DNA from 2 places in the Nocardiopsis sp. NPDC055879 genome. Region 2 is predicted to be linked to the other one. Evidence: riboswitches for the same ligand, from Rfam matches in the RefSeq annotation. Region 2 holds a riboswitch; the other holds the start of a gene.
The links. Region 2 has a riboswitch for cobalamin ahead of ACWGKS_RS21650 (CoA-acylating methylmalonate-semialdehyde dehydrogenase). Riboswitches for the same ligand answer to the same signal wherever they lie in the genome.

Region 1: another riboswitch for cobalamin. It lies ahead of metE (5-methyltetrahydropteroyltriglutamate--homocysteine S-methyltransferase); the one in region 2 lies ahead of ACWGKS_RS21650 (CoA-acylating methylmalonate-semialdehyde dehydrogenase).

The regions. Positions count from the first base shown of each region.
Region 1 covers NZ_JBSHCT010000001.1:410,281-415,691, forward strand. Annotated here, with positions in the region: gene ACWGKS_RS01705 (polysaccharide deacetylase family protein) at 1-644, opposite strand, end outside; gene ACWGKS_RS01710 (polysaccharide deacetylase family protein) at 860-2,452, opposite strand; cobalamin riboswitch at 2,634-2,856, shown strand; gene metE (5-methyltetrahydropteroyltriglutamate--homocysteine S-methyltransferase) at 2,998-5,277, shown strand; gene ACWGKS_RS01720 (DUF3558 domain-containing protein) at 5,365-5,411, opposite strand, start outside.
Region 2 covers NZ_JBSHCT010000018.1:129,179-134,589, reverse strand. Annotated here, with positions in the region: gene ACWGKS_RS21660 (enoyl-CoA hydratase/isomerase family protein) at 1-935, opposite strand, end outside; gene ACWGKS_RS21655 (acyl-CoA dehydrogenase family protein) at 935-2,077, opposite strand; gene ACWGKS_RS21650 (CoA-acylating methylmalonate-semialdehyde dehydrogenase) at 2,074-3,573, opposite strand; adenosylcobalamin (AdoCbl) riboswitch at 3,571-3,721, opposite strand; gene ACWGKS_RS21645 (hypothetical protein) at 4,140-5,411, shown strand, end outside.

The DNA.
Region 1 (5,411 bases), on a different contig from region 2:
CGGCCGAACTCGGCGGAGGGCACGTGTCCCTCCTCCACGGGTGACAGGTGCCCGTCGTCGAACTCCACCACCAGGTCGCCGTCGCCGTTGAAACCGATGGAGTCGTAGGTGCGCAGGACGGGGAACAGGGAGTCGGGGTCGACCTCCACGTCCTCGGAGAGGTCTTCGCGGACGATGTCGTTGAGCGCGTCCAGCTCCTCCTGCCCGGCGAGCAGCTCGGTGGAGTAGGCGGTGTGCCGGGTGGTCCCGTCGTACCAGTAGGTGGAATAGCCCTCGCGAAGGCCGTGCATGTCCTCCTCGGTGCGCAGGAGTCGCACCCCGAGCACTCCGTCGGCGGCGGCCACCAGCTCCCAGTCGATGTCCAGGCTCACCGGGTCGCGGGTTCCCGCGCGAAAGTCCTGGACCTCGTCGTCGGCTCGGGCCGCGAGGGTCTCGGTGAAGGGCTCGGCGTTCGCGAACTCGGGGAGGGAGACCGCGACCTCGGCCTCCGGGACGTGGTGGTGATCCTCGTACCCCTCCGCGCCGGTCGTCCGTTCCCGGACGCCGTCACCGATCTCCGCGGACAGGACTCCGATCGACTCGGGGTCGCCGCCGCCCGCCGGGTCCTGCGTACACGCGGCGAGGGGGAGGGCCAGGGCGACCATCAGGGATCCGGGCCAGAGCCGTCCCCCACCGCTCCCACGACGTCGGGCGGTGGTGTGTCCCGGTGCGTTCTCGCTCGACGACAAACCCGGCTCCCTCTCCCTGAAAGCGGATGCTCCCGCACCTGATGGGAGCAACATAGGGGAGAAGAACGCCGGGCCCGGGGCGCTGTCCACATGTGGACAGCGCCCCGGGCCCGGTAATCCCAGGATCCCCGTCAGCCGTCCTCGGCGGCCCCCTGGGCCCCCTCGGACTCCTCGTCCTCGGGCTCCTCCGGAACCCCGTCGACGTAGCTGCGACCCGGCTCCGGGGTGCCGAGCAACTGCGAGACCGTCACCATGGTGTAGCCCTGCTCGTCCAGCTCACGGACGATCTCGCGGGACGCGTCGATGGTGGTGTCGTGGATGTCGTGCATCAGGATGATCGCCCCGTCCGAGGCGCCGTCCACGGCCCGGTCGGCGACCACACCGGCCTTGCGGTCCTTCCAGTCGTTGGTGTCCACGCTCCACAGGATCTGGGCCATGCCCATCTCCTCGGTGACCTGGGCGACGGTGTCGTTGGTGGAACCGTAGGGCGGACGCATCAGGTCCATCGTGTATCCGGTCTCCCGGTACACCAGCGCCTGGACCGGGTCCAGGTCCGCGCGCACGCCTCCGGCGCCGAGCGTGGCCAGGTCGGGGTGGGCCAGGGTGTGGTTGGCCAGTTCGTGGCCCTCCGCGTAGGTGCGGCGCACCGTGAACGGGTCCTCCATCACCGGGTGGCCGGTGACGAAGAAGGTCGCCTTGGCGTCGTGCTCGGCGAGTGTGTCCAGCAGCTCCGAGGTCCGGCCGCCGGGGCCGTCGTCGTAGGTCAGCGCCACGCAGCGCGTCTCGGGGTCGGTGCAGTCGATCCCGTCGTCGACGGGGGAGATCTCACCGGGGGAGGCGACGCCGGTGCCATCCTTCTCCGCCTCGGGGGCCGCGGCCACGGTGAACTCCTCGACGCCCTTGGTCGCGGCGTCGCGCGCCCGCACCCCGAACTCCGACAGCAGTTCCTCGGCCTCGTCGCGTTCGATCACGACGCCGACGCGACCCTCGGAGGTGGGCGCGACCTGTCCATCGTCGAACTCCACGATCAGGTCGCCCTCGGGGCTGAACGCGAGGGAGTCGTAAAGGCCGCTGATCGGGTACAGGGACACCGCCGCCACGGTGTCCGGGACCTCTTCGAGTACGCGGTCGTTGAGCGCGGCCAGCTCGTCCTGTCCGGCGAGCAGGCCGCTGGAACCGTGCACCGAGCCGTCGTCGGTCTCGTACCAGTAGGTGCTGTGACCGACGCGGGTCTCCTCCGAGTCGGTCTCGGTGGTGGTGATCCGCACGCCCACGACCCCGTCACCGGCGGCGGTCAACCGCCACTCGCCCTCGAAGGAGGCCGCACCGGGGTTGGCGGCGTCGAAGGCGTGCACCTGGTCGGTCAGGGTGCGGTCCAGGAAGTCGGTGAGGGGGTCGGCGTTGGGGATGGCCGGGTAGGCGACGGCCACCTCACTGTCGCCCTCGTAGTCGACCGAGGCCTCCTCGGTGCCGGGGAGCGCGGCCGTGTCCACCACGGTCGTCCCCTCCTCGGAACCTTCCGCCGGAAGGTCGTCGTCGGTGTCCACCGCCACGTTCCGTGTGATGCTCTCGATGACTCCGTCCTCGGGCAGGCCCGGTGGTCGTGTCGCCGACAGCACCAGTCCCAAGAGGACGACCATCGCGATCGCTGCCGTGAGAACGGGGCGGTCGGGGGCCATGCTGGGACCGTCTTGCTGCTTCACCTGGGGGCTCTCCACGCTCATCGTCAGACGAACGTTCGCGAAAGGACGGGGGTCTTTCGCGTAACGCTGGTATCGGGTGTGATGCCGGGCACACGAAATGGGTTCGCTGGTGTGCTCCGGGCCAAGGGGTCACGCCGGGTGCAGGGGCGAAGGGGGTGCTCCCTATACTTGCAGGCGTGGAAGGTACACACTCCCACCATCGACTCCCGGAGCCCGCTCCGGTCGGTCGGAGTGTGTCGAAAGAGGGAACCCGGTGCGAATCCGGGACTGCCCCGCAGCGGTATGTGGGAACGAGCGTCGCCATAAGCACTGGTGATCCGACCGGAAAAGTCGGAAAACCGGGAAGCGGTGATCATTAGGACGACCGGCGCACGACGTCGGAAACGCCCACGAGTCCGAAGACCTGCCTCCACCCGGTGGTGCGCCTGTGCCGCCGGTGGTCCCGCGCCCCGAGGGAGGGCCGAGGTCGTCAGGCACGTGCGCCCCGGGTGAGCCCCTCGTCGTGCCGCGCTCCTCGCCCCGCTCTCGTGGCCGGTACCCGGCTTTCGACGAGGGAGAGAAGCTTCATGGTCAGCAACCCCGCGGCCTCCGGGCCGTCCGTGCGCTCCACGGTCCACGGTTACCCGCGCATCGGCCCCGCCCGCGAACTCAAGCGCGCCAGTGAGTCCTACTGGAAGGGCGACACCACGGCCGCCGAACTCGACGCCGTCGCCGCCGACCTGCGCAAGGGCGTCTACGCCCGACTGCGCGAGGCCGGAGTGGACGACATCCCGTCGAACACCTTCTCCTACTACGACCAGGTGTTGGACACAGCGGTCCTGTTCGACCTCGTGCCCGCCCGTTTCACCTCCCCGGCCCAGGCAGAGGAGCGGGACGAGCAGCTGCGCCGCTACTTCGCCCTCGCCCGCGGCGAGCAGGGCGCGCCGCCGCTGGAGATGACCAAGTGGTTCGACACCAACTACCACTACCTGGTCCCCGAACTCTCCCCGAGCACCCGCCCGCGCCTGGTCGGCGACAAGCCCCTCGCCGAGTTCCGTGAGGCCGCCGAGGCCGGTTTCCAGACCCGCCCGGTCCTGGTCGGTCCGCTGACCTTCCTGCTGCTGGCCAAGGCCGCCGAGGACGCTCCCGAGGGCTGGGAGCCCATCGAGCTCCTCGACCAGCTCCTGGACGCCTACGCCAAGCTCCTGAGCGACCTGTCGGCCGCGGGCGTCACCGAGGTCCAGCTCGACGAGCCGATCCTGGCCACCGACGAGGGTCGCGCCGCCGTCGGCCACCTGGAGCGCGCCTACCAGCGCCTGGGGTCGCTCACCGAGCGTCCCTCGCTCCTGGTGTCCACCTACTTCGGTTCCATCGGCGCCGCCGCCCTGCGCGTGCTCAAGGACTCTCCGGTCGAGGCCGTGGGCCTGGACCTGGTCACCGACTCCGAGGGTGCCTCCGACCTCACCGCCGTCTCGGGGCTGGGCTCCACCCGCCTGGTCGCGGGCGTGGTGGACGGCCGCAACGTCTGGCGCACCGACCTGCCGGCCGCCGTCGCCGAACTGGGCACCCTCCTGGCCCTGACCGACGAGCTCACGGTGAGCACTTCCTGCTCGCTGCTGCACGTGCCCATCGACCTGGACGCCGAGACCTCACTGGCGCCCGAGCTGCGCTCCACCCTGGCCTTCGCCGAGCAGAAGACCAGGGAGGTCGCGCTGCTCGGTCGGGTGCTCTCCGAGGGAGCCGACGCCGACTACCAGGGCGCGTCCGAGCCGCGGGACGCGTCCTTCACCGACGCCCGGGTGCGCGCCCGCCTGGACGCCCTCGGCCCGGACGCCTACGAGCGTCCCCAGGATCGGGACGTGGCCGCCCTGCGACCGCTGACCACGACCACCATCGGCTCCTTCCCGCAGACCGCCGAGCTGCGTCGCGCCCGCGCCGCGCACCGGCGGGGCGAACTGCCCACCGAGGACTACAAGGCGCTCCTGCGCGCGGAGATCGACCGGGTCATCGCGCTCCAGGAGGAGATCGGTCTGGACGTGCTGGTGCACGGCGAACCCGAGCGCAACGACATGGTCCAGTACTTCGCCGAACAGCTGGAGGGCTACGCCACCACCGAGAACGGGTGGGTGCAGTCCTACGGTTCGCGGTGCGTGCGCCCGCCGATCCTGTTCGGGGACGTCTCGCGTCCCGAGCCGATGACGGTGGAGTGGATCACCTACGCCCAGTCGCGCACCGACAAGCCGGTCAAGGGCATGCTGACCGGTCCGGTCACCATGCTCGCCTGGTCGTTCGTGCGTATCGACCAGCCGCTGGGTGAGACCGCCCGCCAGGTGGGTCTGGCGCTGCGCGACGAGGTCGCCGACCTGGAGCGGGCCGGCATCCGGCACATCCAGGTCGACGAGGCGGCTCTGCGCGAGTTGCTTCCGCTGCGCGAGGAACAGCGGGCGGCGTACCTGAAGTGGGCGGTCGACTCGTTCCGACTGGCCACCTCCGGGGTCGCGTCGAGCACGACCATCCACACGCACATGTGCTACTCGGAGTTCAACCAGATCGTCGACGGGATCGAGGCGTTGGACGCCGACGTCACCAGCGTCGAGGCGGCCCGGTCGCGCATGGAGCTCGTGGAGGCCCTGGGCGAGCGCGGTTACAAGCGCGGGATCGGTCCGGGCGTGTACGACATCCACTCGCCGCGGGTGCCCTCGGTCGAGGAGATCGAGGCCTCGCTGCGACTGGCGGTCTCGCACGTGGACGCCGCGAACCTGTGGGCCAACCCCGACTGTGGTCTGAAGACGCGCGGTTACACCGAGACCGAGCAGGCGCTGCGCAACATGGTGGAGGCGGCCCGCCGGGTGCGCGCCGACCTCTGATCCCACCCCGAACGCACGAAAAGGGGGCCGCGGCACGAAGCCGCGGCCCCCTCTCGTCGTTTCTTCCGGGGAGGAGCCGGTGATTTCCTACTCGGCGCCGAGCAGGGCGATCGCCTCTTCGGCGGAGTTGGTGA
Region 2 (5,411 bases):
CGGATGCCCTCCACCAGGTCCGGCCAGGTCAGCGTGGCGCAGGAGACCCGGTACTCCTGTTCCAGGACCTCCTCCAGCGAGCCCAGGGCCCGGGCGCGGCGCAGCGCGGACAGGGTGGTCTTCACCGAGGTCGGCGACTTGCCCTCGATGGTGTCGGCCGCCTTGGCCGCCTCGGGGTCCCCGTGGGCGCGCAGCCGTTCGACGATCTCCTCGGCGGTGTCGGCGGAGTAGCAGGAGTCGATCCACGAGCGGCGGTCGGCGAGGGTGCCCGCCGGGGCGATCTCCGCGAACCGACCCACCGCCTCGGTGACCGCGCTCTGTGAGTCCGGGCCGGCGAGCGCGGCGGTCAGCTCGGGCAGCCGTTCGGAGGGCACGAAGTGGTCGGCCAGGCCGACGTACAGGGCGTCGGCGGCCCCGATCGGCGTGCCGGTCAGCGCCAGGTGGGTACCGGTCTCCCCCGGCGCCCGCGACAACAGGAAGGTGCCGCCCACGTCCGGGACGAACCCGATGGTGGTCTCCGGCATGCCCACCTTGGAGCGCTCGGTGACCACACGGACTCCGCCATGCGCGGACACCCCGACACCGCCGCCCATGACGACGCCGTCCATGAAGGCGACGTAGGGCTTGGTGTAGCGGGCGATATGGGCGTTGAGGTGGTACTCGTCCCGCCAGAAGCGGGCGGCTCCGTCGTCGCCGTCGATGGCACTGGAGCGGATGGCGCGGATGTCGCCGCCCGCGCACAGGCCGCGGTCGCCGGCGCCGTCGACGAGCACCACGGAGACGGACTCGTCCTTCTCCCAGGAGTCGAGTGTGTCGGCGAGCGTCCGGACCATGTCGTGGTCGAGGGCGTTGATGGCGCGTGGCCGGTTGAGGGTGGCGTGGGCCAGCCCCTTGTCGACGCGCAGGAGCACCGTGTCTTCAATGGCGTTGGACATCAGGCGGCCCCGGTCAGTCCGCGAGCGATGATCAGGCTCATGATCTCGTTGGTTCCTTCCAGGATTCGGTGCACCCTCAGGTCGCGCACGATCTTCTCAATTCCGTATTCGGCGAGGTAGCCGTACCCCCCGTGCAATTGGAGGGCGTGGTCGGCGACGGTGTAGCCGGCCTCCGTGGCGAACCGCTTGGCCATGGCGCACAGGTGCGCGGCGTCGGCGTCACCGGCGTCCAGGGCCGCGGCGGCCCGCCACAGTAGGGAGCGCGCGGCCTCCAGTTCGGTGGCCATCTCCGCCAACCGGAAACGCAGCGCCTGGGCGTTGATGAGGGGGACCCCGAAGGCCTCACGGTCACCCAGATAGGACACGGTGTCCTCCAGGGCTCGCCGGGCGCCGCCCAGTGAGCAGGCGGCGATGCCGAGACGGCCGCCGTTGAGGCCGTTCATGGCGATACGGAACCCGTCGCCCTCCGCGCCCAACCTCCGGTCGGCGGGCAGGCGAACCCCGTCCAAGAGGACCTGTCGGGTGGGTTGGGCGTTCCAGCCCATCTTCGCCTCGTCGGCCCCGAAGGACAGCCCGGGGTCGTCGCGGTGCACGATGAACGCGGAGACGCCGGTGGCCCCGTCGCCGCCGGTGCGGGCCATGACCACGTACACCTCGGAGGCGCCCGCCCCGGAGATGAACTGTTTGGTGCCGGACAGAACGTAGTGGTCGCCGTCGCGGACCGCCCGGGTGGTGAGGGACGCGGCGTCGGAACCGGCTTCGGGTTCGGTCAGGCAGTAGCTGCCCAGGGCCTGCATGGTGCACAGGTTCGGCAGCCACCGGACGCGCTGGGCGTCGTCGCCGTAGCGGTCGATCATCCAGGCGACCATGTTGTGGATCGACAGGTACCCGGCCACGGACGGACAGCCGGTGGCCAGCGCCTCGAAGGCGAGGACACCGTCCATCCTGGTCAAGCCGGTGCCCCCGAACTCCTCGGAGACGTAGAGACCGCCCATACCGAGTTCGGCGGCCTTGCGGAGCACGTCGACGGGAAAGTGCCTGGCCTGGTCCCACTCGACGGCGTGCGGTGCGAGGTGTTCGTCGGCGAACGCGCGGGCGGTCTCGGTGAGGGCGCGCTGTTCGTCGGTGAGGGCGGCGTTCATCGCACGACCGGAATCGTGAACTCCGCGCCCTCCTTGACCCCGGAGGGCCAACGCGAGGTGACCGTCTTGGTCCGGGTGTAGAAACGGATCGAGTCCGGTCCGTGCTGGTTGAGGTCGCCGAAGCCGGACCGCTTCCAGCCACCGAAGGTGTGGTAGGCGATCGGCACCGGGATGGGCACGTTCACGCCGACCATTCCGGTGTTCACCCGGTGCGAGAAGTCACGAGCGGTGTCCCCGTCACGGGTGAAGATGGCGACTCCGTTGCCGTACTCGTGTTCGCTGGGCAGACGCAGGGCCTCCTCGTAGTCGGCGGCGCGCACCACCGACAGCACGGGTCCGAAGATCTCCTCCTGGTGGATCCGCATGTCGGGGGTGACCCGGTCGAACAGCGACGGACCGGCGAAGAAGCCCTCCTCGTGGCCGGGCACGGTGTGGCCGCGACCGTCCACGACCAGGTCGGCACCCTCCTCCACGCCCAACGCGACGTATTCGTCGACCCGTTGGAGGGCTTCCCGCGAGACCAACGGGCCGAAGTCCGCGTCGGGGTCGTCGGAGGCACCCACCCGGAGCCCCGCGATGCGGTCCTTGAGCTTGGCGACCAGCGCGTCGGCGGTCTCCTCACCCACCGGGACCGCGACGGAGATCGCCATGCAGCGTTCACCGGCCGACCCGTATCCGGCTCCGATCAGGGCATCCGTGACCTGGTCCAGGTCGGCGTCGGGCATGACGATCATGTGGTTCTTGGCGCCGCCGAAGCACTGGGCGCGCTTACCGTGGGCGGTGGCCGTGGAGTACACGTATTGCGCGATGGGGGTGGAGCCCACGAACCCGACGGCGGCGATCCGCGGGTCGGTGAGCAGGGTGTCCACGGCCTCCTTGCCACCGTTGACCACGTTGAACACACCCGGGGGCAGCCCGGCCTCGACGAACAGTTCCGCCAACATCAACGGCACGGAGGGGTCGCGCTCGGACGGTTTGAGCACGAAGGCGTTACCGCAGGCCAGCGCGGGCGCGGCCTTCCACAGCGGGATCATGGCGGGGAAGTTGAACGGGGTGATGCCCGCGACCACGCCCAGGGGTTGGCGCAGGGAGTGCACGTCGATGCCGGTGCCGGCGTTGTCGGTGAACTCGCCCTTGGACAGGTGCGGAATGCCGGCGGCGAACTCCACCACTTCCAGGCCCCGTTGCAGGTCACCGTGGGCGTCGGCGATGGTCTTGCCGTGTTCGGCGGACAGGGCCTTGGCGATGTTCGCCCGCTCGTCCTCGACCAGTTGCAGGAAGCGGAGCAGGACCCGGGCCCTGCGCTGCGGGCTCCAGGAACCCCATTCGACCTGTGCCCGCTCGGCGTCGGTGATGATCTGCTCGGTCTCGGTCCGGTCCGCGAGCGGCACCCGCGCCTGGACCCTTCCGGTGTTGGGATCGTAGACGTCGCCGAAGACGCCCGACCGGCCGTGGACCTTCTCGCCCTGCACGAAATGCGTCAGCTCGCTGACCATACGTGTTCGCTCCATCCTCGTGGATCACACGGTTCCTTGGCCGCGGGCGGTGACCTGACTTCCGAGGAGTTCCCCCGGTCACAGTGGCGGGACCGCGCCGGACTCGCACCGGCTTCCCCGCTCCGCGGTGGGGCCACCATATAGTTGGACGTCCTAATAAATCCAGACCCCTCGACCCGGTACTTGGTGTCACCCCACTCGCGCCCGGTAGGCTCTGCGACTTGTGACCGCCAAGGACGACACCCCCGCCGGCAGACCCCTCGCCCTCACCCCCGCGTGGCGCACCGCCCGCGCCGACCTGCACGTTCTCCTGGTGATCCACAGCCTCACCGCCGCCACCCGCATCGCCGACGTGCTTCCGGCCCTGTACGACCCGCGCGTGCAGCTCTACTGCACCCGGACCACCGGCGGTGTCTTCGCCAACGGTCTCGACGAATACCTCCGAGAAACGCAGATCCGGCACATCTCCTGGGAAAAGGCGAAGGAAACGGAATTCGATCTCGCGATCACCGCGAGCCTCGGGGACGACCTTCATGAATTAAAAACAAAAATCCTGCGCATTCCCCATGGCAACGGTTATAATAAAAAATGGTCGCAGGAGTCAGGAGTCAGGAGTCAGGAGTCAGGAGTCAGGAGTCAGAAGTCAGGAGGTCTTCGGGCTCTCCGACGACACCCTCAAACACCAGGGACGGCTGGTCCCCAGCTCCATCGCCCTCTCGCACGGCGAACAGTTCGACCGCCTCGCCCAAGGCTGCCCCGACGCGCTCCCGCTCGCCTTCCTCTCCGGTGATCCCTGCTACGACCGGCTGCTCGCCGGAGTGCCCCACCGACTCACCTACCGAAAGGCCCTCGGCCTACGCCACGGCCAGAAACTCATCACCGTCAATTCCACTTGGAACGACGAATCCCTCTACGGAAGCCACCCGGGCGTCATCACCGAATTGCTCGCCCGGCTTCCCTACGACCACTACCGGGTCGCGCTCGTCCTGCACCCGAACGTCTGGTCCTCCCACGGGCCGCGCCAGATCAGAATCTGGCAGGACGAGGCCCTCCGTTCCGGCCTCCTCCTGATCCCACCCCACGAGGGCTGGCGGGCCGCCGTCATCGCCGCCGACCTCGTGCTCTCCGACCACGGATCCGTGAGCGTCTACGCCGCCGCCCTCGGCCGGCCCGTCCTCCTCAGCTCCGACGGCCGGGACTCCGTCGACCCGGACTCCGCCCTGGGACGGCTCTACGAGGTCGCCCACCCGCTCGATCCCCACGCCACCCTCGTGCCCCAGTTCGAGCAGGCCGAGAAACTACGCGAACTCACCCACGAGACCGCCCTCACCTGGGTGAGTTCCGCCCCGGGTCGGGCCCTCGACCTCATCCGCGCCGAGGCCTACCGCCTCATGGGCGCCACTCCCCCGCCCGGCCGGCCCCGCCTCATGGCACCACCGAAGCCCGAGGTCCAGAGCCCGGAGCCGACCTCCCTCTGGGTCCGGGTACGGCCCACCGACGACGGTCTCGCCGTGTATCGCAGCCCGGCGCCGAAATCCGGTGGTGTCCTCGTCTGCTCCGACGCCGAGATGGACCACCGACTCGCCGCGGCGGCCGACGTCCTCACCATCGCCGAAGAGGCGTTGCCCGCCGACGAACGCCTGTGGTCCGAGACGGTGTTCGCGCACCGCCCCGGCGCCCTGCTCACCGCCGTGTACTCGGCCGAGGAGGTCCGGCTGCGCACTCGCGACGGGTCGCTCCTGCGGGTTCGCTTCACCGGCCCCGTCGACGACCCCGGCCTGGTCACCGGTGTGCTCGCCGAACGTCTGGTCACCTCCGGCCACGCACCCGCTCCGAAG